Niveibacterium microcysteis: one gene and its partner. The protein of the gene in region 1 interacts with the protein of each later gene in a pairwise test. Links are inferred from orthologs where the notes say so. Each region holds a gene or a part of one and is shown on either strand. Other genes may lie near its edges.

What was found.
Region 2: the proteins of recJ (region 1) and JY500_RS01200 interact in binary tests that used the Escherichia coli proteins (3 or more experiments, as listed by UniProt). The link is inferred for Niveibacterium microcysteis from one-to-one orthologs.

The regions. Positions count from the first base shown.
Region 1 is NZ_CP071060.1:2,892,196-2,906,738, reverse strand. What follows is about bases 6,965-9,963. They hold recJ (single-stranded-DNA-specific exonuclease RecJ), read right to left. Parts: upstream 9,315-9,963; coding sequence 7,614-9,314; downstream 6,965-7,613. Other genes in these bases: JY500_RS13130 (hypothetical protein), read right to left, coding at 9,311-9,963; JY500_RS13140 (STAS domain-containing protein), read left to right, coding at 7,293-7,598; JY500_RS13145 (protein-glutamate methylesterase/protein-glutamine glutaminase), read left to right, coding at 6,965-7,264. Outside these bases: JY500_RS22330 (methyl-accepting chemotaxis protein), read left to right, coding at 1-2,151; JY500_RS13160 (methyl-accepting chemotaxis protein), read left to right, coding at 2,200-4,461; JY500_RS13155 (CheR family methyltransferase), read left to right, coding at 4,489-5,547; chemoreceptor glutamine deamidase CheD, read left to right, coding at 5,522-6,154; more of JY500_RS13145, read left to right, coding at 6,167-6,964; more of JY500_RS13130, read right to left, coding at 9,964-10,345; JY500_RS13125 (lipoprotein-releasing ABC transporter permease subunit), read left to right, coding at 10,519-11,772; lipoprotein-releasing ABC transporter ATP-binding protein LolD, read left to right, coding at 11,765-12,448; JY500_RS13115 (potassium channel family protein), read right to left, coding at 12,471-13,586; JY500_RS13110 (hypothetical protein), read left to right, coding at 13,828-14,543. UniProt on the Escherichia coli protein: Single-stranded-DNA-specific exonuclease.
Region 2 is NZ_CP071060.1:251,997-266,688, reverse strand. The notes cover bases 3,796-6,943. They hold JY500_RS01200 (DNA topoisomerase III), read right to left. Parts: upstream 6,569-6,943; coding sequence 4,022-6,568; downstream 3,796-4,021. Other genes in these bases: JY500_RS01195 (Smg family protein), read right to left, coding at 6,671-6,943; JY500_RS01205 (extracellular solute-binding protein), read right to left, coding at 3,796-4,011. Outside these bases: JY500_RS01230 (hypothetical protein), read left to right, coding at 1-90; JY500_RS01225 (TlyA family RNA methyltransferase), read left to right, coding at 99-962; metF (methylenetetrahydrofolate reductase [NAD(P)H]), read left to right, coding at 962-1,798; JY500_RS01215 (DUF924 family protein), read right to left, coding at 1,858-2,436; JY500_RS01210 (GFA family protein), read right to left, coding at 2,429-2,920; more of JY500_RS01205, read right to left, coding at 2,983-3,795; more of JY500_RS01195, read right to left, coding at 6,944-7,159; DNA-processing protein DprA, read right to left, coding at 7,174-8,280; JY500_RS01185 (LysM peptidoglycan-binding domain-containing protein), read right to left, coding at 8,277-9,308; def (peptide deformylase), read left to right, coding at 9,439-9,942; fmt (methionyl-tRNA formyltransferase), read left to right, coding at 10,003-10,938; zinc metalloprotease HtpX, read left to right, coding at 10,996-11,844; JY500_RS01165 (DUF3293 domain-containing protein), read left to right, coding at 11,841-12,275; 16S rRNA (cytosine(967)-C(5))-methyltransferase RsmB, read left to right, coding at 12,482-13,750; JY500_RS01155 (DUF4390 domain-containing protein), read left to right, coding at 13,710-14,330; JY500_RS01150 (sensor histidine kinase), read left to right, coding at 14,327-14,692.

The DNA of each region.
Region 1 (14,543 bases):
AAGCAGGTGACGGTGAGTGACCGCGTCGAACTGGAAACGATGCTCGCGCTATCCGATCAAAGTCTCTCGGTGATGCAGGCCTCTATCGAGAAGGCGGCGAAGTTCGATGACACGGGTACGGTCTCACGCGATGTGGAGCCAAGCGTCAAGGCCTTCAGAACCAAGGCAGACGTGTTCCGGCAGGAGGTGCGGCGTCTGCTCTCGGCCGATAAGGTGGATGAGAGCCCGGACGCGCTTTGGGCCTTGTCGACCGAGGCCCTGCAGGCCGGTTACGCAGTGATGGACGCGGCGGCCAAGGCGTTTGACGACGCGATCGATATTCGCGTCGCTCGCCTTGAGCGCGAGCGCAACACCACCTTCGTGCTGGCCGCTTTGGCGGTGCTGCTGGCGCTGTACTTGTTCCTTGGCTTCCGGTCCGGCATGTTGCGTGCAATCGACATGATCCAGAACGGCGCGCGGCGTATTGCGCAGGCTGATCTATCGAACAACGTCGACGTTTCGTCGCGCGACGAGTTTGGCGAGATCGCCGCAACGCTCAACACCATGCGAGCGCAGTTGCGCCAGAAGATCGAGAGCGACCAGGCGCTTGCAGCCGAGAACTTGCGTATCCGCAACGCGCTGGACAAGACCTCCACCAACGTGATGCTCGCAGACAACGACGGCAAGATTCTCTACTGCAACGAGTCCGTCGTGACGATGCTGGGCGGCGTCGAGAACGAGCTGCGCAAGGTGTTGCCGCAGTTCCGGGCGCAGGAGATCGTTGGCCGCAACTTCGATGAGTTTCACCGTAACCCCTCGCACCAGCGCAACGTGCTCGGTGCGCTGCGCGGCAAGCATGTCGCCAACATCAAGGTCGGCCCGCTCAGCTTCCGGCTGACTGCCAACCCGATCATGGACAGCACCGGTCGCCGGCTCGGCACGGTGATCGAATGGCTCGACCGTACGGCCGAGGTCAGGGCCGAGGAGGAGCTCGCTGCGCTGTTGCGTGCCGCAGTCGCTGGCGACTTCGCACAGCGCCTGACGGTGGCAGACAAGGAGGGTTTCTTCCGGCAACTCGCGGAGGCGATGAACCAGCTGCTCGGCGTCGTTTCCGGCGGTCTTGAAGATGTGGCGGGTGTGCTCAACGCGATCTCGCAAGGCGACCTTACGGTGCGCATCCAGAACGACTACCAGGGCATGTTCGGCCGCCTCAAGGAGGATACGAATCAGACGGTCGATCGCCTGAACGCGGTACTGAGCCAGATCCGCGAGGCGAGTGATGCCGTGAATACCGCCGCGCAGGAAATCGCCGCCGGCAATTCGGATCTCTCCGGTCGCACCGAGGAACAGGCTTCCAGCCTTGAAGAGACCGCCTCCAGCATGGAAGAACTGAACGCCACGGTGCGTCAGAACGCGGAGAGCGCAGCGCAGGCGAACCGCCTCGCGTCGCAGTCGAACGCGGTGGCGCAGGAAGGCGGCGCCAAGGTGCGCCAGATCGTCACGACGATGGATGCGATCCAGTCCAGCGCAACCAAGATCGCAGACATCATCGGCGTGATCGATTCGATCGCGTTCCAGACCAATATCCTTGCGCTCAACGCCGCGGTAGAAGCCGCGCGGGCGGGTGAGCAGGGGCGCGGTTTCGCGGTGGTTGCCTCGGAAGTGCGCAACCTTGCGCAGCGCAGCGCGCAAGCCGCGAAGGAGATCAAGGGCCTGATCGCCGACAGTGTGGACAAGGTTGGCGAAGGCGCGCGCGAGGTGCGCGATGCGGGCGCCACGATCAACGAGATGGTGAGCAACTTTGCCGAACTCGCCCGGTTGGTGACGGACATCTCCCAGGCAAGCCGGGAGCAATCCACCGGTATCGATCAGGTCGCCGCCGCCGTGGGCCAGATGGATGAAGTGACGCAGCAGAACGCGGCGCTGGTGGAGCAGGCGGCGGCCGCGGCCGAGAGCCTGGAGGAACAGGCGAGGATGCTGGCGAGTTCGGTGGCCGCCTTCCGGCTTGACGCTGGCGCCGGCTATCAGGCGCCAATCACCATTGCGCAGGCGCCGGCCCATGCTGCATCGGTGCGCACCCCGGCAATCGCTCGTACGCCGGTGGCGCCAAAGGGCGTCCCGAAGCCGCGCAAGCAACCGGCAAGCGCTGAGTCCGACTGGCAGGAATTCTGAGCCGCGTAAGCGGCCAACGAGATACGGCAAAAAGGGGAGACAGCCTTCATGCGCATCAACACGCCGGTGACCGACCGCGAGGTCGAGCTCAGTGTCGACACGATGATCGTGTCGAAGACCGATACGAAGGGCCGCATCACCTACATCAACCGCGACTTCATCGACATCAGCGGCTTCACCGAGGCCGAACTGATGGGGCAGCCGCACAACATCGTGCGTCATCCGGACATGCCGCCGGAGGCCTTCGACGATTTGTGGAAGTGCCTCAAGGCTGGGCGTCCCTGGATCGGCATGGTGAAGAACCGCTGCAAGAACGGCGATTACTACTGGGTGGAAGCCCATGCGACGCCGCTGCGCGAGGGCGATCAGATCACCGGCTACATGTCGGTTCGCCGCAAGGCGAGCCGCGAGCAGATTCAGGCAGCTGAGACCTTCTACGCACAGCTGCGCGCACAGCGAGCCAGCGCCGTCGTGCGCAACGGCGAGGTGGTCGGCAACGGTATTCCCGCGCTGTTGGCGAAGTGGGCCGACGTGCCGCTCGTCAGCAAAGTCTGGCTGGGCTGTGCGCTATCGGCGCTGCTGGCGCTTGCCGCCGTATGGCGCGCGGGCGGCGGACATTGGGCACCGGATGTTCTGCTGCCCCTTGGGGCAATGCTCGTGGTGCTCGCGGGGCTCGGCAGGAGTGTGGCGCACAACCTGCAGCGCCGACTGGCTGCGGCGGTCACCACGGTTGAGCGTGTGGCGCAGGGCAATCTGAAGGATCGGCTGACCGTGGCGCGCAACGATGAGATCGGGCGGCTAGTGCAGGGTGTCGAATCGATGTTGATTCGCCACGGCTTCGACATCGCGGAGATTAACCGCGTGGTCGAAGAAAGCCTGCGCATCAAGACCGGCCTCGACAACGTTGCCACCAACGTGATGATCGCCGACCGCGACAATCGGATCATCTACCTCAACAAGTCGCTGGAGCGCACCTTCAGCGACGCTACGGAGGACATGCGGAAGGCCTTTGGCAGCTTTGATGTCTCGAAGCTGATCGGCACGTCGATCGACCAGTTCCACAAGAACCCTGCGCACCAGCAGCAGTTGCTGGCCAGGCTGCAGGGCACGCACAAGGCCGTGGTGTCGATCGGCAGCCGCACGTTCACGCTGACAGTGAACCCGGTGGTCGACCCCCGTGGCGTGCGTCTGGGCACTGCAGTGGAGTGGCTGGACCGCACTGCGGAGCTCGCGATCGAAGCCGAGGTGGCGACCCTGGTCGAGGGCACCGCAAATGGCGACTTCAGCCACCGGCTGGCGCTTGAGGGCAAGACAGGCTTCGCCCTGCAGCTCTCCGAAAACCTCAACCGCATGGTCGAAACGACCTCGGCCGGCCTGGGCGCAATTGCATCGATTCTGCAGTCGATCGCGCAGGGCGACCTGACACGCAGCGTCGAAGGCGACTATCGCGGCGTGTTCGGCCAGCTGCGCGACGATGCCAACACCACCGTTGCGCGTTTGCGTGACCTGATGGGCACGATCCAGCAGGCTACGGAAGCGGTGAACACGGCGGCGAAGGAGATTGCTGCTGGCAATGCGGATCTGTCGTCACGCACTGAAGAACAGGCATCGAGCCTGGAGGAAACCGCGGCGAGCATGGAGCAACTGAACTCCACCGTTCGCAACAATGCCCAGACAGCGGCCGATGCGAGTGCGCTGGCGCGTCAGTCCGACGGCGTCACGCAGCGTGGCGGCGAGATGGTGCGCCAGGTCGTCGGCACGATGGACGCAATCCAGAAGAGTGCCTCGAAGATTGCAGAGATCATCAGCGTGATCGACTCGATTGCGTTCCAGACCAACATCCTCGCGCTCAACGCCGCTGTGGAAGCGGCGCGGGCCGGCGAGCAGGGCAGGGGCTTCGCGGTGGTGGCGTCCGAGGTGCGCAACCTTGCCCACCGCAGTGCGCAGGCAGCCAAGGAGATCAAGGGCCTGATCGAAGAGAGCGAGGTCAAGGTGCGCGGCGGCGTGCAGCAGGTGCGCGAGGCGGGGGAGACGATCGAAGAGATGGTCGCCAACTTCCGCCAGCTGACGCAGTTGGTGAACGAGATCGCGAACTCGAGCCGCGAACAGGCAGAAGGGATTGATCAGGTCGCGTCGGCGGTGACGCAGATGGACGAAGTGACGCAGCAGAACGCGGCCTTGGTCGAGCAAGCGGCCGCAGCGGCCGAAAGCCTGGAGGACCAGGCGCATACCCTTACCGCGGCCGTGGCGACCTTCCGCCTTTCCACCGCGACACACCATCCCGCTGCACGCGGCCGGCGCGGGTTCTAGGCAGCAGATGGCGGGAAGGCAGCAGACATGAGCGACAAGCCTGATTCGAAGATTCCTCCGCGTGCGCCGCTGGTGCCGCCACGGGCAACGGCCGCGCCGGCGCGGCCGCCCCTCGGCACCACGACGCGCAAACCCCTAGCCCCGCTGTCACCTGCGCGGCCAGCGCCCGCGCCGCTGCGTGGCACAACGGCCCCCGCGCTGCCTGCGGGCGCGGCTGCACGCCAGAAGATCGTGGATTCGCTTGGCAAGATCGATGTGTCGGGGCGCGAATTCGCCTTCACGCCGGCGGATTTCGAACGGGTCCGGGCGCTCATCTACAAGCACGCCGGCATCGCACTGTCACCGATCAAGCAGGACATGGTCTACAGCCGCCTTGCTCGCCGTTTGCGTGCGCGCGGCGAACACCGATTCTCCGATTACCTGGATAACCTGGAGCGCAGCAACGATCCGAAAGAATGGGAAGAATTCGTCAATGCGCTGACGACCAACCTCACCTCGTTCTTCCGCGAAGCGCACCACTTCGACACGCTGGCGAACCTGCTGCGCAGCTTCGACCCCAAGCGTACGGTCAAGATCTGGTGCTGTGCGGCATCGACCGGCGAAGAGCCATACTCGCTCGCGATCACCGCCTGCGAGGCCTACAACACGCTTTCGCCTCCGGTACAGATCATTGCGACCGATCTGGACACCAACGTGCTCCGGCATGGCGAACTGGGCATGTACGGCATGGACCGTGTCGATCGCCTGCAGCGCGACCGGCTGCAGAAGTTCTTCCTCAAAGGCACCGGCGAGCAGGCGGGCAAGGTGCGTGTGCGGCCCGAGTTGCAGCGCCTGCTCAGCTTCCGCCGCCTCAACCTGCTTGAGCCCTCGTGGCCGGTGCAGGGGCCGTTTGATGCGATCTTCTGCCGCAATGTGATGATCTACTTCGACAAGCCGACGCAATACACGATCCTCAAGCGCTTCGTGCCTTTGCTGCGGCCCGAGGGCCTGATGTTCGCGGGCCACTCCGAGAACTTCATGCACGCGGCCGATCTGTTCCGCTCGCTCGGGAGAACGGTGTATGCCCGCACCGACCAGCGGGGCTGACTACGACCCTCTCGATCCACACCTGGCGGACAACGCCTACTACGATCGCAACTTCGCATGCGATGCGGTGAAGGTGTTGCCCGGCGAGTACTACGCCACGACGCGCGACATGGCGATCGTGACGGTGCTGGGTTCCTGCGTTGCGGCCTGCATACGGGACCGTGACAAGCGCATCGGCGGGCTCAACCACTTCATGCTGCCCGATAGCGGTGAGCGGGGTGTGCTATCCGAATCCGCCCGCTACGGCGCATTCGCGATGGAAGTGTTGATCAACCGGCTGCTAGGCATGGGCGCGCGGCGATCCAGCCTCGAAGCGAAGGTATTCGGCGGTGGCCGCGTGATGGCGGCGCTGACCGGATCAAGTGTGGGCGACCGCAATTCGGCTTTTGTGCTCGACTATTTGAAACTTGAGCGGATACCGGTGATCGCGCAAGACCTGCTCGATGTGTATGCGCGCAAGGTGTATTTCTTTCCGGTGAGCGGGCGCGTGATGGTGAAGAAGCTGGTCGATCTGCGGAACGAAACCGTGATCGACCGCGAACGCGATTACCGCGAGCGGCTCACCCATGCACCGCGACATAGCGGTGATGTGGAACTGTTCGATTAAGGCGAAGCAGACATGGCAATCCGCGTACTCATCGTGGACGACTCGGCAGTGATGCGTTCGGTGCTTTCCGAATTGATCAACCAGGCACCGGATATCGAAGTCGTCGGCACGGCCACTGACCCGATCGTTGCGCGCGAGATGATCAAGCAACTCAACCCCGATGTGGTGACGCTGGACATCGAAATGCCGCGCATGGATGGTTTGGAGTTTCTCGACAAGCTGATGCGGCTGCGGCCGACCCCCGTAGTGATGATCTCGACGCTGACCGAGCGGGGCTCGGATGTGACCTTCCGCGCGCTGGAGCTCGGCGCCGTCGACTTCATCACCAAGCCGAAGCTCAATTCGGCGCAGGGAATCCGCCCTTACGCGGACGAGATCTGCGACAAGATTCGCGCTGCGCATCAGGCGCGCCTGCGCTCACCGGCGAAGTACTCGCAGCCGGCGGCAGCGGCTTCAACGGCTGCCACCGCCGCGAGCGCCACGGGGGGCGCAACGCCCACGGCGCTGGATGGCAATACCTTGCGTGACCGCCTAGTATTGATCGGGGCGTCGACCGGCGGTACCGAAGCGATCAAGGAGGTACTGACCCGTTTCCCCGAGCAGATGCCCGGCATCCTGATCGTCCAGCATATGCCGGAGATGTTCACCGGCTCGTTCGCCAAGCGGCTGGACGGCCTCTGCAAGGTGCGCGTCAAGGAAGCCGAGGACGGCGAGAAGATCCTGCCCGGCCATGCTTACCTGGCCCCCGGGCATTCGCATCTGCTCGTCAAACGCAGTGGCGGGCTATATTGCTGCGAGCTATCGAAGGCCGAGCCGGTGAATCGTCATCGCCCTTCGGTGGACGTGCTGTTTCACTCGGCCGCCAAGCATGTCGGCGCGAACGGGGTTGGTGTGATGCTGACCGGCATGGGCAAGGACGGTGCACAGGGCATGCTTGCAATGAAGAAAGCTGGCTGCTGGAACATCGGCCAGGATCAGGAAAGCTGCGTGGTGTACGGCATGCCGCGTGAGGCCGCGCAGATCGGTGCGGTGGACGAGGTATCACCACTCAACGAAGTAGCCCAGCGGGTGGTGGCGCGGCTCAGGCAGTCGGTGCGCCGCGCCAGTTGATTTCAAGGCTTGAGCCAGGGAGCAGAAGATGGAAACCAATGTCACGACCCGCGACGGCGTCGCGTTGCTGAAACTCAGCGGGCGCTTCGATTTCAATGCACACCGCGAGTTTCGCGAAGCACTGGAGCGCATGGTGGCGCTCCCGGCGACCACCTCCTTTACGGTCGACCTCGCCGATGTCAGCTATCTGGACAGCTCCGCGCTGGGCATGCTGCTGCTGCTGCGCGACAAGGCGAAGCAGGCCAACAAGCTCGTCACACTGGCCGGTGTCAAAGGCAGCGTGCGCCAGGTGCTGGATATCGCGAACTTCTCGAAGATGTTCACGATTACCTGAACGCCTTGGGGGCGGTCAGCCCCCTGTTGCGTCTTCCCAGTGCTCGATCAGCAGCTGCAACGATGCCACGCCGCGGTATTCGTTGGCCGAGAGCCGGAACGCTGCACGCAGGCGATCCGGCGCCGGGTCGGCATGGCGGAAGCGGATCGCTTCGTAGCGTTCGTTGCCGCGCCGCAGCGTGAGCTTCACATGCTGATCCTTCAGCAGCCGTTGCGATTCCACTTCGAAGGCATCTGAGAAGAGCGGCGCCGGGAAGCCCTGACCCCAGATCTCGCGTTCGATCAACCGCGCGGCTTCGAGCGACATCTCGTGAGGGGAGAGTTCCCCATCCGTCTCAAGGCGCGGGTTGAGCGCCTCGTCATCGGCCAGCGCCTGCACTACGGCATCGAAGCCCGCGGCAAAGCGGGGGAAGTCCGTTTCACGGATCAACACGCCCGCGGCCATGGCGTGGCCGCCAAACGTCAGGATCAGATCCGGCTGGCGTTTGCTGAGCAAGTCCAGCGCATCGCGCAGGTGCACGCCGGCGACGGAACGCCCTGACCCCTTGATCAGGCCATCGTCGCTGCGCGCAAAGGCAATCACCGGGCGATGCAGCCGCTCCTTGACGCGGCCGGCGACGATGCCGACCACGCCCTGATGCCAGTCGGCATCGAACAGCGCTACGCCGTGCGCCGCGGAGTTGCCCAGCGCGTCCAGCATCAGCTCGGCGCTTGCCTGCATGTCTTCTTCGATGCTGCGTCGTTCCTGGTTCATGCGGTCCAGCTCGCGCGCGAGGTTCGTGGCACGGAGCGGGTCATCGGTAATCAGGCATTCGATGCCGAGCGACATGTCGGCGAGCCGGCCAGCCGCGTTGAGCCGGGGGCCGAGGCCAAATCCCAGATCGAAGGTGCTGGCCCGCATTGCGTCGCGCGAGGCCGCAGCGAACAGCGCCCGGATGCCCGGCTGCATCTTGCCGGCACGCATGCGGGACAAGCCTTGGTGCACCAGAATCCGGTTGTTCTGATCCAGCTTCACCACGTCGGCGACGGTGCCGAGCGCGACCAGATCCAGCAGATCGGCGAGTTTTGGTTCTTCGCGCGTGGCAAACCAGTTACGGCGCCGCAGTTCGGCGCGCAGCGCAAGCATCGTGTAGAACATGACGCCGACACCTGCGATGTGCTTGCTCGCAAAGCTGCAGCCCGGCTGGTTCGGGTTCACGATCACATCGGCGTCGGGCAACGTGTCGCCCGGCAGGTGGTGATCGGTGATCAGCGTTGTGATGCCCGCAGCGCGGGCGGCAGCGACGCCTTCCACACTGGCGATGCCGTTGTCCACCGTGATCAGCAGGGCGGGCTTGCGTTCGGCGGCAAGCGCCACGATCGCCGGTGTCAGGCCATAGCCGAACTTGAAGCGGTTCGGCACCAAGTAATCGACGGTGCCGCCGAAGGCACGCAGTGCGCGGATGCCAACGGCGCAGGCCGTGGCGCCGTCGCAGTCGTAGTCGGCAACGATCAGCATCGGCGCTTGCGCCGCCAGGGTGTCGGCCAGCAGTTCCGCGGCTTCTTTAACGCCGCGCAAGCCATCGGGCGGCAGCAGTGCGGTCAGGGCGTAGTCGAGTTCGTCCTTGCGCGCTACACCGCGTGCGGCGTAAAGGCGGGCGAGCAGGGGCGGCAGCCCGGCGTCGGCAAGGCGGCGAGCCGGGGCTTCCGGGCAGGGGCGGCGGGAAATTTGCATCAGCGTCCTGCAACGGCCGGCATTGGCGTGGTGAGCAGTTGTTCCGGGGCGATCGATTTGCGCCAGAAAGCCCAGCGCCGAGGGGTGACGTCAAGCGCGATGCCGCCACGTTCGCCGGGCGCGACAATCTCGGCACGCGTGACTTCACTGCGTTGCATGCGCGCTGCGAGCGGGGCGAATACGTCGGCTTCCAGTGCCTTGAGTGCATCGAGCCAGCGGCTGGTGTCGCGAAAGCGGGCGGGCGCATCCAGGGCGTCGATCAGCAACAAGGCTTCACGACATGCAGGTGCGTCGGCGAAGGTCGCAAGCGCCTGCGGCGTGCTGCCGGCCAGGCGTGCGAGGCCGGCTGCCACGGGGTTGTCGCAGTAGATTGCATCGGCGCTGTGCTGGGGCGTTGCGGTCAAGCGGCTTTCGCCCCAGAACCACAGGCTGTTCGCAGCGCGACGGCCGGCTGCCTCACGAGCGCGGTTTACCGGGTGGTCGTGCAGTGCGATCTGCACCGTATTGATGATTCGCCCCCAGCGCAGGCCGCCACGGCCCTCCGGCAGAAACAGTGCGACCGGGCGACCGGCAACGTCGATGAGATCACTGAAGATTGCATCGCTGGGTGCGTTCAGCCGCAGGTAGCTGCGTTCGGGGCCGGCCAGCACGAATTCGCCGACTTCCTGCAGCGCGTCGCGCAGGGGCTCCGCCAGTGACTGGGCTTCGTTCGCGTCCAGGGCGAGCCCCTCAGGCGCGGTCAGCACCATCTGGTCGCGCGCAAAATGCAGGCCGACCAGGTCTGCGCATAGCCAGATGTCTCCGGGTTGCGGCAAGGGGAGATGCTGCTCCCCGGCGCGCCGCAGGGTGGCCGTGGCGCAGTCTGCAACACCAAAACGGCTGGCGAAGGCCGATGTACTGCTGGCGGGTGCAATTTGAGCGAGCGTGGCGCGACCGAGCAGCCAGGCGAGGCCGGGCAGGGCGGTGCTGCGCAGGGCCGACGCGGCGTCTGCGGCATCGTTATGGAGCCCGGGTAGGACGATGGAGACTTGCATAATCTCAGGCAGATCAATGACTTCCCGCGCGACGGGCGGCGGAGTGTAACATGCACCGACGCGAGGCCTCCGCCCAGAAGGGCTGAGGCCTCGTGCGTAAAGATAACCCCTTCGAACTCCCTGCCGACGCGTGTGCGAACCGATATTTGCGCCGCGCCGGCCGACCGGTGCCGATGAACTACGAGCTCCTGATCGGACTCCGCTACGTGCGCGCCCGACGCCGCGCGGCGGGCCGCAACCGTTTCATTTCCTTCATCTCGATGGTGTCGATGCTCGGCATTGCGCTCGGCGTTGCGGCGCTGATCGTGGTGCTGTCGGTGATGAACGGATTCCAGCGCGAACTGCGCACCCGCATCCTTGGCGTCGCCGCCCACGCGCAGATCGTTGCCTACGAGGGCGACCTGACCGACTGGCAGGGCGCGGCGAAGATTGCGGCGGCGTATCCGGGCGTCAAGGCGGTTGCGCCCTTCGTGCAGCAGCAGGGCATGTTGTCGATGGGCGAATCCGTGCGCGGCACCCTGATCCGTGGCGTCATGCCGGAAGCCGAGGACCGCGTCGCGAATTTCGCCAAGAACATGAAGGCCGGCAAGCTGACCGATCTGAAGCCGGGCGAGTTCGGCATCATCCTCGGGTCGGAACTCGCCAAGGCGATGGGCGTGATGCCCGGCGAGAAGGTCACGCTGATTGCGCCAACCGGCCTTGTCACGCCGGCGGCGATCCTGCCCCGCCTGAAGCAATTCACCGTCGTCGGCGTGTTCGAAATCGGCATGTTCGAATACGACGTCGGGCTCGCTCTGATTCACATGAAAGACGCGCAGGCGCTATATCGCATGGGCGATTCAGTGTCCGGCGTGCGGCTCGCGCTGGACGATCTCTACGCGGCGCCGAAGGTGGCGCGTGGCTTGTTGAGCAAGCTCGACCCGAGCATCGGCGTATCGGACTGGACGCGCAGCCACGCCAACTTCTTCCGCGCGGTGCAGATCGAAAAGAATGTGATGTTCATCATCCTGTCGCTGATCGTTGCGGTGGCGGCATTCAACATCGTGTCGACCCTGGTGATGGCGGTGCAGGACAAGCAGGCGGACATTGCGATCCTGCGTACGCTGGGGGCTTCGCCCAAATCGATCATGACGATCTTCGTGATTCAGGGGGCGATCATGGGCCTGATCGGGCTCGGCATCGGCGTGACCGGCGGCGTGCTGCTGGCGCTCAACGTCGATGTGATCGTGCCTGCCATCGAGCGGACCTTCGGCATGCAGTTCCTCGCCAAGGATGTCTACTTCATTTCGGAACTGCCCTCGCAACTGCTGTGGAACGACGTCATCACGATCACCGTGCTGTCCTTCGCAGTGACGCTGCTCGCGACGCTGTACCCGAGCTGGCGTGCTGCACGCATCAATCCGGCGGAGGCGCTGCGCTATGAGTGAGAACGAAGTCTTGTCCTGCGTCGGCCTGGGCCGGCGCTATGGCGATGGGCCAGGTGCGGTCGTCGTGCTGGATGGCGTGGCGATGTCCGTGGCGCGTGGCGAAAGCGTCGCGATCGTCGGCGCGTCGGGCTCCGGCAAGAGCACCTTGCTGCACCTGTTGGGCGGTCTGGATAAGCCGACGGCCGGGACGGTGCGCCTGCTTGGGCGCGATTTCTCGACGCTGTCCGAGGCCGAGCGTGGCCACCTGCGCAACGCATCACTCGGCTTCGTCTACCAGTTCCACCACCTGCTGCCGGAATTCTCGGCGCAGGAAAACGTTGCAATGCCGCTGCTGATCCGCCGTATGCCGCGCGAGCAGGCAATGGCCAAAGCGGCCGAGATGTTGACTTCGGTTGGGCTGGGGCACCGACTTGAGCACGCGCCGGGCGAGCTCTCGGGGGGCGAACGCCAGCGCGCGGCGATTGCACGGGCGCTGGTCACCGAACCCGCCTGTCTGCTGGCCGATGAACCGACCGGCAACCTCGACCGCCATACCGCGGAGACGGTTTTCGATGTGATGCTGGCGCTGCGCCAGCGTATCGGCACCTCGGTGGTGATCGTGACGCACGATCCTGCGCTTGCGGCGCGGGCGGACCGCAGGCTGACCCTGACTGACGGCGTGCTCGCCGAGGCCTGACAGCGTGTTACGCCGCCGGCGCTCAGGCGCGCGGCGGCTCAAGTACGAGCATTTCTTCCAGTTCGCGGCGTCCGGCGGGCGAGCACATCGCAATCAGTGTGTCGTCCGGCATCACCACGGCGTCGTCTTGCGGATTGAAGATCCAGTCCTGCGTGCCCTTGATCGCAAGCAGCACGAAGTGCGCGCTGCGTGTGCGCAGCGACGATAGCGGGCGCGGTTCGAAGTCTGCGGGTACTCGGACTTCCTCGACACGCAGCCGGTGTTCGGAACGCAGCATCTCGTCCAGGAAGGACACCACGTGCGGGCGGATCATCGCGGCGACGATGCGCACGCCGCCGGTGAAGTCGGGCGACACCACCTCGTCGGCGCCGGCCTTGCGCAGTTTGCCGATGTTGCGCGGCTCGTGGCTGCGCGCAACGATGCGGATACGCGGGTTGATCTGCCGCGCGGTCATCGTGATCATCAGGTTGAGGCTGTCGTCGCCGGTCACGGCAAATATGCCCCGTGCGCGCTCGAGCCCGGCGGCAACCAGCAATTCATCATCGGATGCGTCGCCGTGCAGATAGAGCAGGGCTTCGTCGCGTTCCTTGCGCTCTTCGAGCATCGGCAGATCGTGGTCGATGGCGGCAAATGCGCGGCCGGTCATTTCGAGTTCCGCCGCAACGTTCTGCCCGACCCGCCCGAAGCCGCAGACGATGTAGTGGCCGTGCATCTTCCGGATCAGGTTTTGCATGCGTTTCCTCCGCAGCGTGGCGTTGAGGTCGACTTCCAGCAGGAAGACGGTCAGCGTTGAAAACAGGAACCAGACGGTGGCGAGCCCCGCGGTGCCGATCAGCATCGTGAAGATGCGGCCGCCGGGGCTGTGGTCGAGCTCGATCACTTCGGCGTAGCCGATTGTCGCGACGGTGATGAAGGTCATGTAGATCGCGTCCAGCCAGCTGTGCCGGTCGCCGCCGATGATGTGGTAACCGATGCTGCCGATCACCATGACCGCGCCTAATGCCCCGATCCCCCATGCCGCCTTGGCGGAGAGCCGAAGCGAGGTGCGCGACATGGCGCGGTGCACCGCCAGCGTGTAGTGATGCTGGGTGCGCTTGCGGCGTCGTATGAGGGCTCGAACCGGGTTGGGCAGTCGCATGATCTGTTCTTCCACCGGGTGTCACGATTCGAGCATGCGCTTGCAGGCAAGGACCCCGACGCAGATCAAAAGCGTGACAGCTGACGCAACGTGTTCAACACGGCGCGTATCCCGGGTGTTGCTGCGGTGGCAATCGCCTGAAATCGGGTCCATGCTGTTGGATTAAGGCAAAACCGGTCTGCCTACGACGCGGGGGTTGCGGACAGGCGTTGTCGCCGGGACCGGTAGGCGGGGAGACAACATGAGTTCATTTGCCGGAGCGGCGATGCGTGGGGCGGGCGTGTTTTCTGCACCGCCTGCGTTGGGGCCGGATCTTCAGGTGCGGCGCTCGCGCCGCTGGCGGGTTTTTGGCGCCGTGTTCATTGCCTGCAGCGTGCTGGGGTTGATCTACGACTTTTCGCGTCCGGCGGAGTATCGCGCCGAGGCACGTGTCCAGATCACGCCTGCCGCCAGCCTGCCCCCAGTATCCTCATCGCAGCAGCCGAGCAATGCGGCCCCGCCGCCGGCGCCTGGCCTGGCGGACGAAGTGCAGCGCCTGACTGGCCGCCCGCTGATCGAGCGCGTGCGTGACCAGTTGCATCGGGCGGGCGTCGAGATGGACGGCCTGGAGTCTGCCGATGCAATCCAGCGCATTTTGTCGGCCGAGGCCGTTGCCGACAGCCGTATCGTCGAGCTGTCTGCGGTGGGCCGTCACCCGGACGCGCTCGCACGCCTTGTGAATGGATTGATCGGTGTGTACCGCGACGAGATCGCCGAGCAGTTCCAGAAGACTGCGGCGCAGACACTTACGCAGTCGCGCGAGGAACTCGATCGCCTGAGCGCACGCATCGCGGAGAAGCGTGCCGCAGTGGAAGCCTTCCAGGCCCAGCACAACATCGTTTCGGCGAACCATCAGGAAAACGCGCTGCTCAGTGGCGTGAAGGACATGAGCACTTCGCTCAACGTCGCCAACGACCG
Region 2 (14,692 bases), 2.6 Mb from region 1 along the record:
CGGCAGTATCTGGTCGAGATGCTGGCGCTTGGCTACAGCCGCGCGCCGCTCGAACAGGAAGCCTACGCGCGGCAGATCACCACGCCGTAGTCCGACCGATGTCGATGAACTCCTTCCACGCGCGCAACAGCAAGCCGCGCGCCACGCAAAGCAAACGCAGCGTCACCGCGCATGCCGGCACCCGCGTAGACCAGTTGTTGGTCGAGCGCGGCCTCGCTGCATCGCGCACCGCGGCGCAGCGGCTGATTGCGGCGGGCCGAGTGAGCTGGCAGTCGCCGCAAGGGACGCAGCAGGTTGGAAAACCGGCCGACTACCTGCCCGACAGTGCCGAGCTGCAGGTCGCCGAGGATGCCGAGGACCGCTTCGTGTCGCGCGGCGGCCACAAGCTGGCGGGCGCGCTGGCGCAAAGCGGCGTCGCAGTCGCCGGGCGCTGCTGCCTAGACCTGGGCCAGAGCACCGGCGGGTTCAGCGACTGCCTGCTGCAGGCGGGCGCGGCGAAAGTGGTTGGCGTCGAGGTCGGGCACGGCCAGTTGCATGCGCGCCTTGCGGACGACACACGCGTCGTCACGCTGGAAGGCCTCAATGCCCGTTCGCTGAGCACCAGCGATCTGGGCGAACACTTTCCACAAGGCGGCTTCGACCTGGTCACCGGCGATTTGAGTTTCATCTCGCTGACCCTGGTTCTGCCCGCCGCTGCCGCACTGATGCACCCGCAAGCCGACCTGCTGATGCTGGTGAAGCCGCAATTCGAAGTGGGCCCAAAAGGCCTCGCGAAAGGCGGCATCGTGCGCGACACGGCGCTTTACCCGGAAGTCGAAGCCAAGATCCGTGCGGCCTGCGCCGACTGCGGCCTCACCGTGCAAGGTTGGTGCGACTCGCCGATCACCGGCGGCGACGGCAACCGCGAATTTTTCGTCCATGCGCGCCGCGCAGCGGACGCCCCCGAATCAGCAGGTCAGTGATGACAGACAAACCCACATTCAGCATCGAATTCTTCCCGCCTGCGACGCCCGAAGGCGTCGAGAAGCTGCGCCTCGCGCGCGCCCAACTGGCGCAACTCAACCCGGCGTTCTTCTCGGTCACCTACGGGGCCGGCGGCTCTACGCGCGACCGCACGCTGGAGATCGTGCGCGAGATCCAGGCCGAAGGCCTACACGCGGCGCCGCACCTCTCGTGCATCGGCGCAACCAAGGACAGCATCCGCGACCACCTGGCGGAGTTCCGCGCGATGGGCGTGACCCGCATCGTCGCACTGCGTGGCGACCTGCCCTCCGGCATGGCTGACCCGGGCGAGTTCCGCTACGCCAACGAGCTGGTTGCCTTCATTCGCGCCGAAACGGGTGACGCCTTCCATATCGAGGTGGCCGGCTATCCGGAATTCCACCCGCAGGCGCGCAGCGCCACCGCCGACCTCGACGCCTTCGCAACCAAGGTGCGCGCCGGCGCCAACTCCGCAATCACGCAGTACTTCTACAACGCCGACGCCTACTTCCAGTTCGTCGACGAAGCGTGGGCCCGTGGTGTGGAGATCCCGATCGTGCCAGGCATCATGCCGATCGCCTCGTTCAGCAAGCTGGCACGCTTCTCCGACGCCTGCGGCGCCGAGATCCCACAATGGATGCGCCGCCGCTTCGAGGCACTGGGCGACGACACCGCAAGCGTGAAGGCGCTGGGGCTGGATATCGTGACCGAGCTGTGCGAGCGTCTGCTCGAAGGCGGCGCACCGGGCCTGCACTTCTACACGCTGAACCAGGCTGGCCTGACCAGCACGATCTGGCAACGCCTCGGGCTCGCCTGAAACAACCGCGCCAGGGCCGCCCGCTGGGGCTGCGCCTGGCGCCATAGGCCCCTGCCCGCTCAGAAGCGGGAGCCGGGCTCGGTGAGGAAGCGCTGCTCTTCGGCTGTCGACGCGCGCCCCAGCACCGCATTGCGATGCGGGAAGCGACCGAACCGCTCAATCACATCGCGGTGGCGGCGCGCATAGTCGAGGTAAGGTGCGCCATCCGGCCACGACGACGCGAGCGCTTCGAACAAGCGCACCGATTGCGCCTGCGCGTGTGCATCCTCGGCATGTTCAAACGGCAGGTAGGCAAACACGCGCTGCACAGCGCTCAAGCGCTGGTCGTCGCCGCGCGCGACCAATGCGCTGGCGGCGGAGAGCGCCGACGCATCGCCCGCAAAAGCGCGCGGCGTGTCGCGGAAGACGTTACGGGTGAATTGGTCGAGCAGCAGGATCCGCGCCAACCCGCCCGCTGGCACGGCATCCCATTCGCTCAGGTCGCCGGCGAGCGCACGCTCGATCCACCCGCCAAACTGGTCAGCGATGCTGCGATCGAAGGCATCGGATTTGCGGAACCACTCAGCGCGCGGCGAACCGAAGCCGATGGCTCCGGGCGGCAGGAACCAGAAATCGAGTATCGGCTGCCAGTCAGTCACGTGGCGCATCCGCCTCGCGAACAGTGGCCAGACCCGGCTCAGCCTCGCCGTAGGCCTGCCGCCAGCGCGTCGTCAGGGCGTCGTAGTCGCTCGCCTTCTGCTCGGGCAGACCATCCGGTACATGCCAGGCCGCGACGCGCGTCTCCACCGCGAAGTGGCTGGCGGGAGGCACGCGCGCCGGGTCGTCGAGGCTCCCAACGGAGAGATCCATGCGCGGCGAATCGATGAAGTGAAAACTGAGCGGGGTGCCGCATTCGGCGCAGAAAGCGCGCTCGGCGATACGCGAGGAACGGTAGCGTTTGGGCACCACACCAAGCCAGCTCACATCACTGACCGCCACATTCACCCACGGCGCAAAGACGCTGCCAAAGGCGAGCTGGCACATTCGGCAATGGCAGTAATAGCCCTCTGGCTTCTCGATCCGGACACGGTAACGCACCGCGCCGCACAAACAACCACCTTCCAGCTCCACCGCTTCGCTCATCACAGCCCCCTCGCAGCACGCAGCCGGAACACTTCTGGCTCCGCGACGAGCCAGACGGCTGGTCAGCGTGCCTTGTCGTAGCCCGACATCAAACGTTCCCAGTAGAGCGTACGTCGCGCGTAGTCCTCCACAGGCTCCAGCCAGATCAGCTTGGCCTCCTGGCGGGACGTATCGCTGCCGGAGGTCAATGTGCTGGCGAGCCCTTGTCGCACCGGCAGCTGCCCACTGACAGCAGGGGTCAGCGTGTAGTTGATCCACGCCTCGGCAAGGTTGCGGTCGCGCGCGCCACGCATCACCGCCCAGCAATCCAGCCAGGCAAGCGCCCCTTCACGCGGGATCACATAGCCAATGTCGGCGCCGGCCTTCTCGAGCATCTGCACCTGTTGGTCGCCATAGTTGGCGTAGACCAGCGCGATGTCCTTGCTGCGGAACAGCTCCACGACTTCTTCGGGCTTGCTGTAGAAGCCCTGCACGTTGTCGCGCAAGTCCCGCAAGCGCGCCACCGCCTGCGAAAACTGCGGTTGCGAGAGCCGGAAGGGATCGCTGAATCCCAAGGCCAGTGCAGCGAGGCTGAAGTTGTGGCTGCTGCCGTTGTAGGCCAGCACTTTGCCGCGGTACTTCGGATCCCACAGCGCAGTGATCGATACCGGTTGTTTGGTAACGAGCTTGCGGTTGTAGATCAGCCCCATCGCCGAGTAGGTGTAGGGAATCGCGTAGGCCTCGCCCTTGCGCGTAAGGCCCGGGATATTGGCGAGGTTGCGGAAGCGCGCAGTCTGATTGTGGGTGTTCGGGATATTGCGCAGCCGCAACGGCAGCACCAGACCGTTGTCGATATAACGTTGCAGCTCTGCGGTATTGGCGGCGATCACGTCGAACGGCGTACCGTCCTTGCCGCTGTTCGCACGCTCCCACATCTCGTCGTCGGAACCGACATAGGTGACGTCGACGCTGACGTTGAAACGCTGCTCGAAGGCCTGCACCAAGTCACGATCGGCATAGCCGGGCCAGGTCAGCAGGCGCAGGGTCTCGCCCGCGCCCGCCGGCGACGCCAGCAGCAGAACCGACAGGAGGCTGATCAGGCGCCGCAACATACGGAATTGGCTACGCGGTCTTGCGGCGTGTGCGCGGTGCTGGCTTCTCGGCCGGGGCAGCAGCCTCGTCAGCACCCGCCTTCTTGCGGGCTGGCGCCTTGGGCGCCTTCTTCTCGAACTCGAAACCGACCTTGCCGTCGTCACCACGCACAAGGAATGCCGAGAACTTGCGACGCGTACGCGACGAGACGAAGTTCTTCAGCAGATCCGTACGCCCATCTGTCAGCAACTTCTTCATCTGCGTCGGCTCGATCTCCTGCTGCAAGATCACCTTGCCGGAGCGGAAATCGCATGATTTGCCCGGGCCGACCGATTTCTCGCAGACATAAGAGAGGCCATGGTCGTAGACGTTCGCGCGGCACTTCGGACAAGCCCCGAGCGCCTCCTGGCCCGAGAAATCGACCGGCTCGGCGAGTTCGTCGTCCTTAGGCTGCCCAAAGTCGAACTCAGGCTGCTTCTCGTCGTTGAGCTTGATGATCGCGTTGAACGGCCGACCCATCTTGTTGCGGAAGCCCACCAGCGGCCCCACCTGGCCCTCGGTCAGCAGCGTCTCGATTTCACGCGGTTCGAACTGGCGCCCCGCAACGATCTTCCACAGCGAGTATTCGCAGTCGCTGCACTGGAATTTCTTGTAGGTCTCGCGAATCAAGCCGCTGCACTTCGGGCAAGGCGACTTCAGGATGCCGAAGTCGCCGGGAATCGTGTCGCTATCGTAGGTTTTCGCGCGCTCGACGATGTGCTTGGTCATCTCGGCGATTTCGCGCATGAAATCGGCGCGCGAGAGTTCGCCACGTTCGATCCGGCCCAGCTTGTATTCCCACTCGCCGGTCAGTTCGGGCGAGGTCAGTTCCTCAACCGACAACCCCTTCAGCAGCGTGATCAGCGAAAACGCCTTGGCGGTCGGGATCAGCTCACGGCCCTCGCGCAGCATGTACTGCTCGGCGATCAGGTTTTCGATGATCTGCGCCCGCGTGGCAGGCGTTCCGAGGCCGCGGCCGCCCATCGCTTCGCGCAACTCTTCATCATCCACGAGCTTTCCTGCGCCTTCCATGGCGGACAGCAGCGTCGCTTCGTTGTAGCGTGCCGGCGGCTTCGTGACGTTGGGCTTCACCAGCACATCGTCAGTGCGCACCACCTCACCCGGCTTGACCGGCGCGAGGGCGGGCGTGGCATCGTCCTTGTCCTCGGCGCTCGCGGCTTCCTTACCCCAGATCGCGAGCCAACCCGCGTTGACCAGCACCTTGCCCTCGGTCTTGAAGGCTTCGCCCTCGACGCGGGTGATGCGCGTCGTCACCAAGTATTCGGCGGCCGGGTAGAACACCGACAGGAAACGCTTGACCACCAGGTCGTAAATCTTCGCCTCGGCCTCGGACAGGCTCTTCGGCACCGTCCCGGTCGGGATGATCGCGAAGTGGTCCGAGATCTTGGCGTTGTTGAAGATGCGCTTGTTCGGCTTGACCCAACCTTGCTTGACGATCTGGTTGGCGTAAGGCGCGTAGCGATCCGGCAGCCCAGCCAGCACACCACCGACGGTCGGCAGATAGTCTTCCGGCAGCGCGCGTGAATCGGTTCGCGGATAGGTCAAGGCCTTGTGCTTCTCGTACAGGGCCTGCGCGAGCTGCAATGTGGTGCGGGCAGAGAAGCCAAAGCGGCCGTTTGCCTCGCGCTGAAGACTGGTGAGGTCAAACAACAGCGGAGAGAGCTGGGTCGACGGCTTGCTCTCTTCCTCAACTTTGCCCGGCTTACCGTCGCACTTGGCGCGGATCGCCTCAGCGCGAGCCTTGTCCCACAGCCGGCTGGCGGTCGCGTGTTCGTCGTTCTCGTCCTTCTTGAACTTCTCGTCGAACCAACGGCCGACATAGCCGCCCGCGGCGGCACCAAACTGACCTTCAAGCTCCCAGTAGTCGCGCGACACAAACTTGCGGATGCGTTCCTCGCGCTCGATCACCAGCGCCAGCGTCGGCGTTTGCACACGGCCGACGGTCGTCAGGTGGAAGCCGCCACTCTTCGAGTTGAAGGCCGTCATCGCACGCGTGCCGTTGATGCCGATCAGCCAGTCGCTCTCGGCGCGGCTCATCGCCGCATCGGCGAGGCCAGAGAGCTCCTTCGCCGGGCGCAGACGGGCAAAACCCTCGCGGATTGCGGCAGGCGTCATCGACTGCAGCCACAGGCGCTGAACCGGTTTGTCGGTCTTTGCGTGCTGCGCGATGTAGTTGAAGATCAGTTCGCCTTCACGGCCCGCGTCACAGGCATTCACCAGCCCGGTCACGTCCTTGCGCTTGATCAGCTTGGTCAGCAACTTCAGTCGGTCGGCCGTCTTCTCGATCGGATTCAGCGCGAAATGCGGCGGAATCATCGGCAGGTGCGCAAAGCTCCACTTGCCCCGCTTGACCTCGTATTCCTCCGGCACTGCCAGTTCCAGCAAGTGGCCGATGGCGGACGACAGCACGTACTGCTCCGACTCGAAGTAGTCGCCTTCACGGGTAAATCCCCCAAGCACCCGGGAGATGTCCTGCGCCACGGAGGGCTTTTCGGCAATGATCAGTAGCTTGCTCATGTTGGGTCGATTACGGCAGCGGCCGTTGCACCTTAAGGGTGCGAACGTCCAGCAAGAATGGGTGGGCGCCGCGCGCGCAGCCGCGCAACGGCGATCGGTGTCTCAGTGCAGCAGCTCTGCGGCCGGGCTCTCGTCGCCCCATGCCGGCCCCTCGGCGCTGGACAGCAGTTCTTCCATGATCAGTGCATCGACGTTGTCCTGCTGTTGCCACAGCACCATCAGCACAATCACTTTCAGCTTCGCCAGGCTCAGGTCGGCGCCCGGAAGGGCCATCGCACGCTCGATGATGCGCTCACGGCCCAAGGGGTCAAGCACGCCCGAGTGCTCCAGGAAGGTAATGAAACCACGGCATTCGGTATCGAGCCGGGCCAACTCCGGACCACTGTAGATCCGGCTCGATCGGTTATCGCGATCGATTTTCGGTGAGTCGCTGCCGGCAACCCGCTGCAGGCCGGACAACCATTCCAGCGCCGAATCGATGTCTTCCGGCTCGAAGCCCGCCGCGCTGAGCTTGCGCGCGAGCAACTCCGGCTCGGGGCAGGCCTCAGGGTAGCCATAGCTTTCAAACACATAAACAAGGATATCGATCATCGCGCAGCCAAGGGTCATTGCAGGCGCTGGAAGCGTCCGCCGGGCAGTCGTGCGACCCGGCCAGCGAGTTCCAGCTCCAACAGAATGGCGAAGAGGGCATCGGGCGTCAACTTGCTGCGAGTGCACAAGGTGTCCGGATCGACCGGATCGAAACCCAGCGCGTCGAGAACCTGCGCCTCTGCTCCGACCGTGCCGCCTTCTTGGGCGGCAGTATTCGGGGCGGCCAGCGCTGGCGCCACGCCCTCCTGCCAACGCAATTCGTCGAGCACATCCTGCGCCGATTCCACCAGTTTCGCGCCCTGCTTGATCAGATGGTGACAGCCTTTTGACAGCGGCGAATGGATGGAGCCAGGAATCGCAAACACCTCACGCCCGAGTTCGCCGGCAAGCCTTGCGGTAATCAGCGAGCCGCTCGCAGGCGCAGCCTCGACGACCAGCACACCTTGTGCGAGCCCGGCGATCAGACGATTGCGCCTTGGAAAATTGTGCGCCACCGACGGGGTCCCCAGCGGGAACTCGCTGACGATGGCGCCGGCCTCGGCAATCCGGTGCGCCAGCGGCGCATTGCGCGCCGGGTATATCCGGTCGGCCCCGGTGCCAATAAAGGCCACCGTGCTGCCGGCCCCGTCCAGTGCCCCGCGATGTGCCGCAGCGTCGATACCCAAAGCAAGTCCGCTGACAATGGTCAAGCCAGCTTCGGATAGTGCGCGCGAAAACGCCTCCGCATTCGAAATACCCTGGGCCGTCGCACTTCGGCTGCCGACAACCGCAAGCGCGCGCCGGCCAAGCAGGGCCACCTGCCCTTTGACGTAGAGCAGCAGAGGCGGATCAACGGCCTGCAGTAATGCCGCAGGGTACTGCGCGTCAGCCAGCGTGAGCAGCGTGTTGCCTGGCTGCGACGCCCATGCAAGCGCGGCATCGACGGCTGCGGCGTTGTCTGTATCAAAAAGGCGTGCGGCAAGCGCTTCGCCGACGACACCCGCCACCGCACGCCGCCCCGAAGCGAAAACGGCCTCCGGAAGTCCGAAGGCCGCAAGAAGGGCGCGCTGCTTCTCCGGCCCGACACCTGGTATCAGCGTCAGGCGGAGCCATGCCGCCAGGTCGGCGGTGTCGTCGATCAAGGCTGACGGACGGCGTCAGCCACCTTGACCGGACCGCCACTTTCAACCACCAGCGCATACGCCACGCGATCGAATACACGGAACACAAAAAGCGCGCCGTAGCGTTCTTCAGGCAGTGCGATCGTCTCGTTCTTGCCGTCCATGTCGTACTTGGCATCGCCACGGGTGCGGTAGATCGCCAACACATGGCCCGGCTCCAGACCTGCGGCGCGCCCAGCCGAGATCGTCACGATGCTGTACTTGCCGGTGTACTGGATGCCGTCGTGCACCTTGACGATTCGCGCCTCAACCTTACGATCCGGCGCATGCGGCACGTAGGACATGATTTCTTGCTTTCCGGCCGGAAGCATCCGGTCGCCGGCATTGACCTCACGCTGAACGGAGGTAACTTCCAGCGTAGCCGGAGATCCGTCTTGCACCACGCGTGCAGAGCCGAGATAGGCGGCTTCGTAACCGAGCAATTCGTTGGTAACCGGGTCCTTCAAGGGTTGCGCGCGGCGGTAGATCTGCCAATCGCTGACGCCCGCGGTGACATTGCGAGCGAAGATCGTGTCGCCCGGCCCGTTGAGCAGACGGTTGTCGTCGGACGCAACGATCGTGGCGCTGCCGGCCAAGTCGTTTTCCGACACGAAGAGTGGGCGCGACAGGAAGGGTTCGATCCGGTGCAGCGGTACGCTTGCGATCGGGCTGAGGTCTTCGGCGCGAACCTGCGGCTTCAACTTAACGGTGCCACCATCACCCGACGGTGGCGTGGTCGTCAGATACGGGCCACTGCGATCCAGGTAGATTGTCTGGCCAGGATAGATCCAGTGCGGGTTCTTGATCTGTTCGCGGTTAAGGCGCCAGACTTGCGGCCACAGCCACGGGTGCTTGAGGAATTTGCCTGAGATATCCCACAGCGTGTCGCCCTTGACGACGGTGTAGGAGTCGGGGGCGTTGTCCGCCAGTTTGACGGTATCTGCCACCGCCGAAGCCGAAGCGACGGACAGTCCCAGAGCCAGGGCCAGCGCGGATATAATGCGGAACATGAATCTGCCTCGGTGTTGTTGAGCCATTATCGGGCGGACGCCCTGGCGGCCTGTTATCGGTGCTTTAGCACACGGGCATCGAGATTTCACTTCAGATTCTGCACATAGTCACTTCATCCAGCAAGCATTTATGGCGCTACTGCCCATCCTTCACTATCCCGATCCGCGCCTTCATACGAAGGCTTCGCCGGTGACCGAAGTCACCGACGAGTTGCGCACACTTATTCGCGACATGGCTGAAACCATGTACGAGGCGCCGGGCGTCGGGCTCGCGGCGACCCAGGTCAACGTCCACAAGCGCATCGTGGTGATTGACGTCTCCGAGGACAAAACCGGCCTGCGCGCCTATATCAACCCGGAGATCATTGCGCGCTCCGGCGAGCAGGTGTGCGAGGAAGGCTGCCTCTCGGTGCCCGGCATCTACGAGAAAGTGACCCGCGCCGAGCGTGTGAAGGTGCGGGCGCTCGACGAACAGGGCAAGCCCTTCGAGCTGGAAGCAGAAGGGCTATTGGCCGTGTGCATCCAACACGAAATCGATCATCTGGATGGCAAGGTTTTCGTTGAATACCTGTCGCCACTCAAGCTCAACCGTATCAAGTCGAAGCTCGCCAAGCGCTCGCGCATCACGGCCTGACCACACCGGGGTCGCGCGCCGCGCGGCCCGGTTCAACCAATCCATGCCTTCCGCCCCCAGATGAGAGTCGCTTTCGCCGGAACACCCGAATTCGCCGCCGAGGCACTGCGCGCAATCATCGCTGCGGGCTTTGAAGTGCCCTTGGTGCTTACACAGCCAGACCGCCCTGCCGGCCGTGGCATGCAGTTGATGCCCAGCCCGGTCAAACAAGTGGCGCTCGCCCACGGCATCCCCGTCGACCAGCCCGAAAAGCTGCGCACCGATGCACAGCAAGCCACGCTGCGCGCAGTCAATGCCGAAATCCTGGTAGTCGCCGCGTACGGCCTGATTCTGCCGCAAGCAGTGCTGGATCTTCCACGCCACGGCTGCGTGAACATCCACGCTTCACTCCTGCCGCGCTGGCGTGGCGCCGCGCCGATCCATCGGGCAATCGAGGCGGGTGACAGCGAGACCGGCATCACGATCATGCAGATGGACGCCGGACTCGACACAGGGGACATGCTGCTCAAGCGCGCAATCCCGATCGCACCCGACGACACGACAGCCAGCCTGCACGACAAGCTCGCCGTTTTGGGGGGCGAGATGATCGTGGACGCGCTGCACCGGATCGCGCTGTGCGAATTGGCGCCTGCGCCGCAACCGGCGGAAGGCGTCACCTACGCCAGCAAGATCGCAAAAACCGAAGCTGCGCTGGATTTCCGCGAGCCCGCCGAGGTCCTTGCGCGACGTCTGCGCGCTTTCGACCCGTTCCCCGGCGGCGTCGCCTCAATAGATGGCCAGCCGATCAAACTCTGGCGGGCCGTCGCGGAAGCGGGTGCGGGCGAACCGGGCATGATTCTTGGGGCAGACGGCCATGGTGTGCGCGTCGCTTGCGGCAGCGGCGTCCTGCGCCTGACGGAGCTGCAGAAGCCGGGCAGCAAACGCCTGGCGGCAGCGGATTTTCTGCGGGGCTTGCCCTTACAAGCCGGCCAGCGTTTCGCGCTTCCCGACGCTTGATTTGCGGGCGCATAGCGCCCATATCGAAACGGACACGCCTTCGCACAAGGAGCCCCGATGTTCGGAAACTGGCTGAAAACCTCGATCCTGATGGCCGGGATCATCGCGCTGTTCGGCGTCGTCGGCGCGGCGATCGGCGGCAAGGGCGGCATGATCCTGGCGCTGCTGCTCGGCGGCGGCATGAACCTGTTCTCGTACTGGTTCTCGGACAAGATGGTGCTGCGCATGTACAACGCGCAGGAGGTCGACGCGGCGACCTCGCCCTACCTCTACAACATGGTGGAGGGGCTCGCGCGCAACGCGGGGCTGCCGATGCCGCGCGTCTACATCATCAACGAACAGCAGCCCAACGCCTTCGCCACCGGCCGCAACCCCGACAACGCTGCGGTGGCCGCAACCACAGGCATCCTGCAGATGCTGACCGAGCGGGAACTGCGCGGCGTGATGGCACATGAACTCGCGCATGTGAAGCACCGCGACATCCTGATTTCGACGATCTCCGCCACCCTCGCCGGTGCGATCTCGGCGCTCGCCAACTTCGCAATGTTCTTCGGCGGCCGCGATGAAGAAGGGCGCCCGGCCAATCCGCTGGTCGGCATCCTTGTCGCGATTCTCGCCCCACTCGCTGCCAGCCTGATCCAGATGGCGATTTCACGTGCACGCGAGTACGAAGCCGACCGCGGCGGCGCCGAGATCAGCGGCGACCCCGGCGCACTCGCCGATGCCCTGCATAAGATCGACTACTACGCTCGCGGCATTCCGATGCCCTCGGCCGAAGCGCACCCCGAGACCGGACAAATGATGATCATGAATCCGCTTTCGGGCGGCGGCCTCGCCGGTATGTTCTCCACGCACCCGCCCACCGAAGAGCGAATCCGCCGCCTGCGGGCAATGCGCGGCAGATGATCGACGCAGCAGCGAGCGCGCTTCCGGCGGACCTGATCCAGGCCTACCGGGCGGCGCATTACCGGGTGCTCACGGCCCCTCCGCTGCTGCTTCGGATCGACCGGCCAGATCCGGCGCTAGCCAATTTGTTGTCGGCTCACGGCGCCAACCGGGCCGTGCTGCTTACGGCGAGCAACCCTGCCAGCGCCCTGTTATCCGACAACGACAACGCACAACGGCACACCCGCCTGCTCGATGCGCTCGCGCAGCGGAAACTGCTGGCGCTTCCCGCACGCAACGAATCACCGAAGGGCGATTGGCCCAACGAAGCGAGCGTGCTTATCTTGCATGCCGATATTGAGCTGGGGACTGAGCTGGCCATGGCGTTCGGCCAGAACGCCTTCGTCGCGATTGCATGCGACGCAACGCCAAGGCTGGTGCTGCTACGCTGAGACGGCAGCGCGGGCAGCTTGCGCCGCCGGCGGCAAACAGGTAAACCTCAGTTCCAACTTCTGACCGGGCCGGCGACGGCCCCCTTCCCATGTCCAGTTTCCGCCCCCGCCCTGCCGGCCGCGCAAGTGTGCGTTCCGACTCGCCCCGCACGCCGCAGCGCAGCGCCCCTCGCCCGCCGGCACTACCGCCGATGCCACCGGACTCGATGGCCCGCGCGATGTGGGTGGCGGCGGAGGCCGTCGCACGGGTGCGCGACGGCTATGCGCTGAACGACGGCCTGGCCAGCTTGTGGGCGGCCCACCCCGATCTTCCGCCCAGCACACGCGGTGCGGCACAGGATCTGATCTACGGCACGCTGCGCGACTTCGGCCGCGGCGACGCCATGCTCGCCCGCCTGCTCCGGCAACCATTGACGGAGCCGACCATCGACGCGCTGCTGCGAGTCGCCCTGCACCGCCTCGAAGTCCGTCCGGAGACGGCGCACACGGTGGTCGATCAGGCAGTCGAGGTGGCAGCCCGCGTCGCCCGCGGCGGCCTCAAGAGCCTCGTCAATGCGGTGTTACGTAACGCGCTGCGGCAGCGCGATACGCTCGCCACCGCGCTCGCGCGCACCCCGGAATCGCATTGGCGGCATCCGGCATGGTGGATCGATCGCATCAAACGCAACCAGCCGCAAACCTGGGAAGCCGTTCTTGGCGCGGCGAACACGCACCCGCCGATGACACTACGGATCAACCCACGCCGCACAACGCCGGACGCAATGGCCGCCGAACTGGTCGCCGCCGGCCACACCGGGCGCTGGCTCGGCCCCTACGCCTGGCGCCTGGATCGTCCGGCGCCTGTGGCATCGCTGCCAGGCTATGCAGATGGCCGCCTCTCGGTCCAGGATTGGGGCGCGCAGCAAGCGGCCGCAATGCTGGATGTGCGCGACGGCATGCGGGTACTCGACGCCTGCGCCGCGCCGGGCGGCAAAGCCGCACACATGATCGAACTGCATGACTGCCGCCTGCTGGCGTTGGACGCAGACCCTCGCCGCGCGCAACGCATCGCCGCCAACCTGGAACGCCTTGGTCTGAGCGCCGACGTGCGGTGCGGTGACGCTCGCTCACCGCGCGAATGGTGGGATGGGCAAGGTTTTGACCGCATCCTCGCCGATGTACCGTGCTCCGCCTCAGGCGTCGCGCGCCGCCATCCGGACATCAAGTGGTTGCGTAGAGCCGACGATATTGGCAATTTTGCAACAGTTCAGCGCGAGATTCTCGAAGCGCTCTGGCCGCTACTCAGTCCGGGCGGCAAAATGCTATACGTGACGTGCTCGTTGTTCCCGGAGGAAAACAGTCTTCAGGTTGCCCGCTTTGCGGCGCGGCATTCAGACTGTCAGCGCGTCCCGCTCGACGCAGCGCTCGAGCGAACGCTGCTGCCCGATGCGGACCATGACGGTTTCTTCTTTGCCTTGCTCGAAAAACAGGCCTGACTTCCTAGCGCTACTGCGCCAGCTGCTGATCGGCTGCACGCTGCTGCTCGGCCTCACGGCACTGCCGGCGGCGGCGCAGAGCACGGCCGCGATCCGCTATGCGGAGCTCCTGCCGACCGACGACCAGTACGTCCTGAACGCCGACGTCTCGGTCGAACTCAATCCGCGCCTCGAAGAGATCGTGCTGCGTGGCATTGCGCTGCATTTCGTTGCCGAGTTCATCCTCACCCGCGGCCGCTGGTACTGGCTCGACGAGACGATCGTCGAGCGTCGCATCGCCTTCCGCCTGACCTACCACGCACTGACGCAGAAGTACCGGCTTGCGACCGGGTCGCTGGGGCAGAACTTCGACACGCTCGAAGAAGCGCTGCGCACGATGACCCGGCTGCGCAACTGGGCCATCGTCGATCGCAGCCGGCTGCGCGGCGGCGAGTCCTACAACGCCGCGCTGCGCTTCCGGCTCGACACCGACCAGCTGCCCAAGCCCTTCCAGGTCACCGCGATCGGTTCTCGCGATTGGACGCTGGAGACCGACTGGTCGCGCTGGACTTTCCTCGCATCGGCGGCTGAGCGCCGATGAGGGCAGTCATTGCGGCGGTGTCCGCGCTGGCCGGCATCATGCTGTTCTTGCTGGCTGCCGCGAGTTCCAAGTCCTCCGCCCTGATCCGCAACTACCCACTGCTGCTGGGTCTCAACGGCACGGTTGCCGCGGTGCTGCTGGGGCTGGTCGGCTTCCAGATGCGCACGCTGTGGGTGCAGTACCGCGAACATCAGTTCGGCTCGCGCCTGAAGCTCAAGCTGCTGGGCCTGTTCGCGCTGATGGCGCTGGTGCCGGGTCTGGTGATCTACGGTGTCTCGCTGCAGTTCGCCACGCGTTCGATTGAATCCTGGTTCGATGTGAAGGTGGATGCCGCGCTCGACTCCGGCATCCAGCTCGGACGC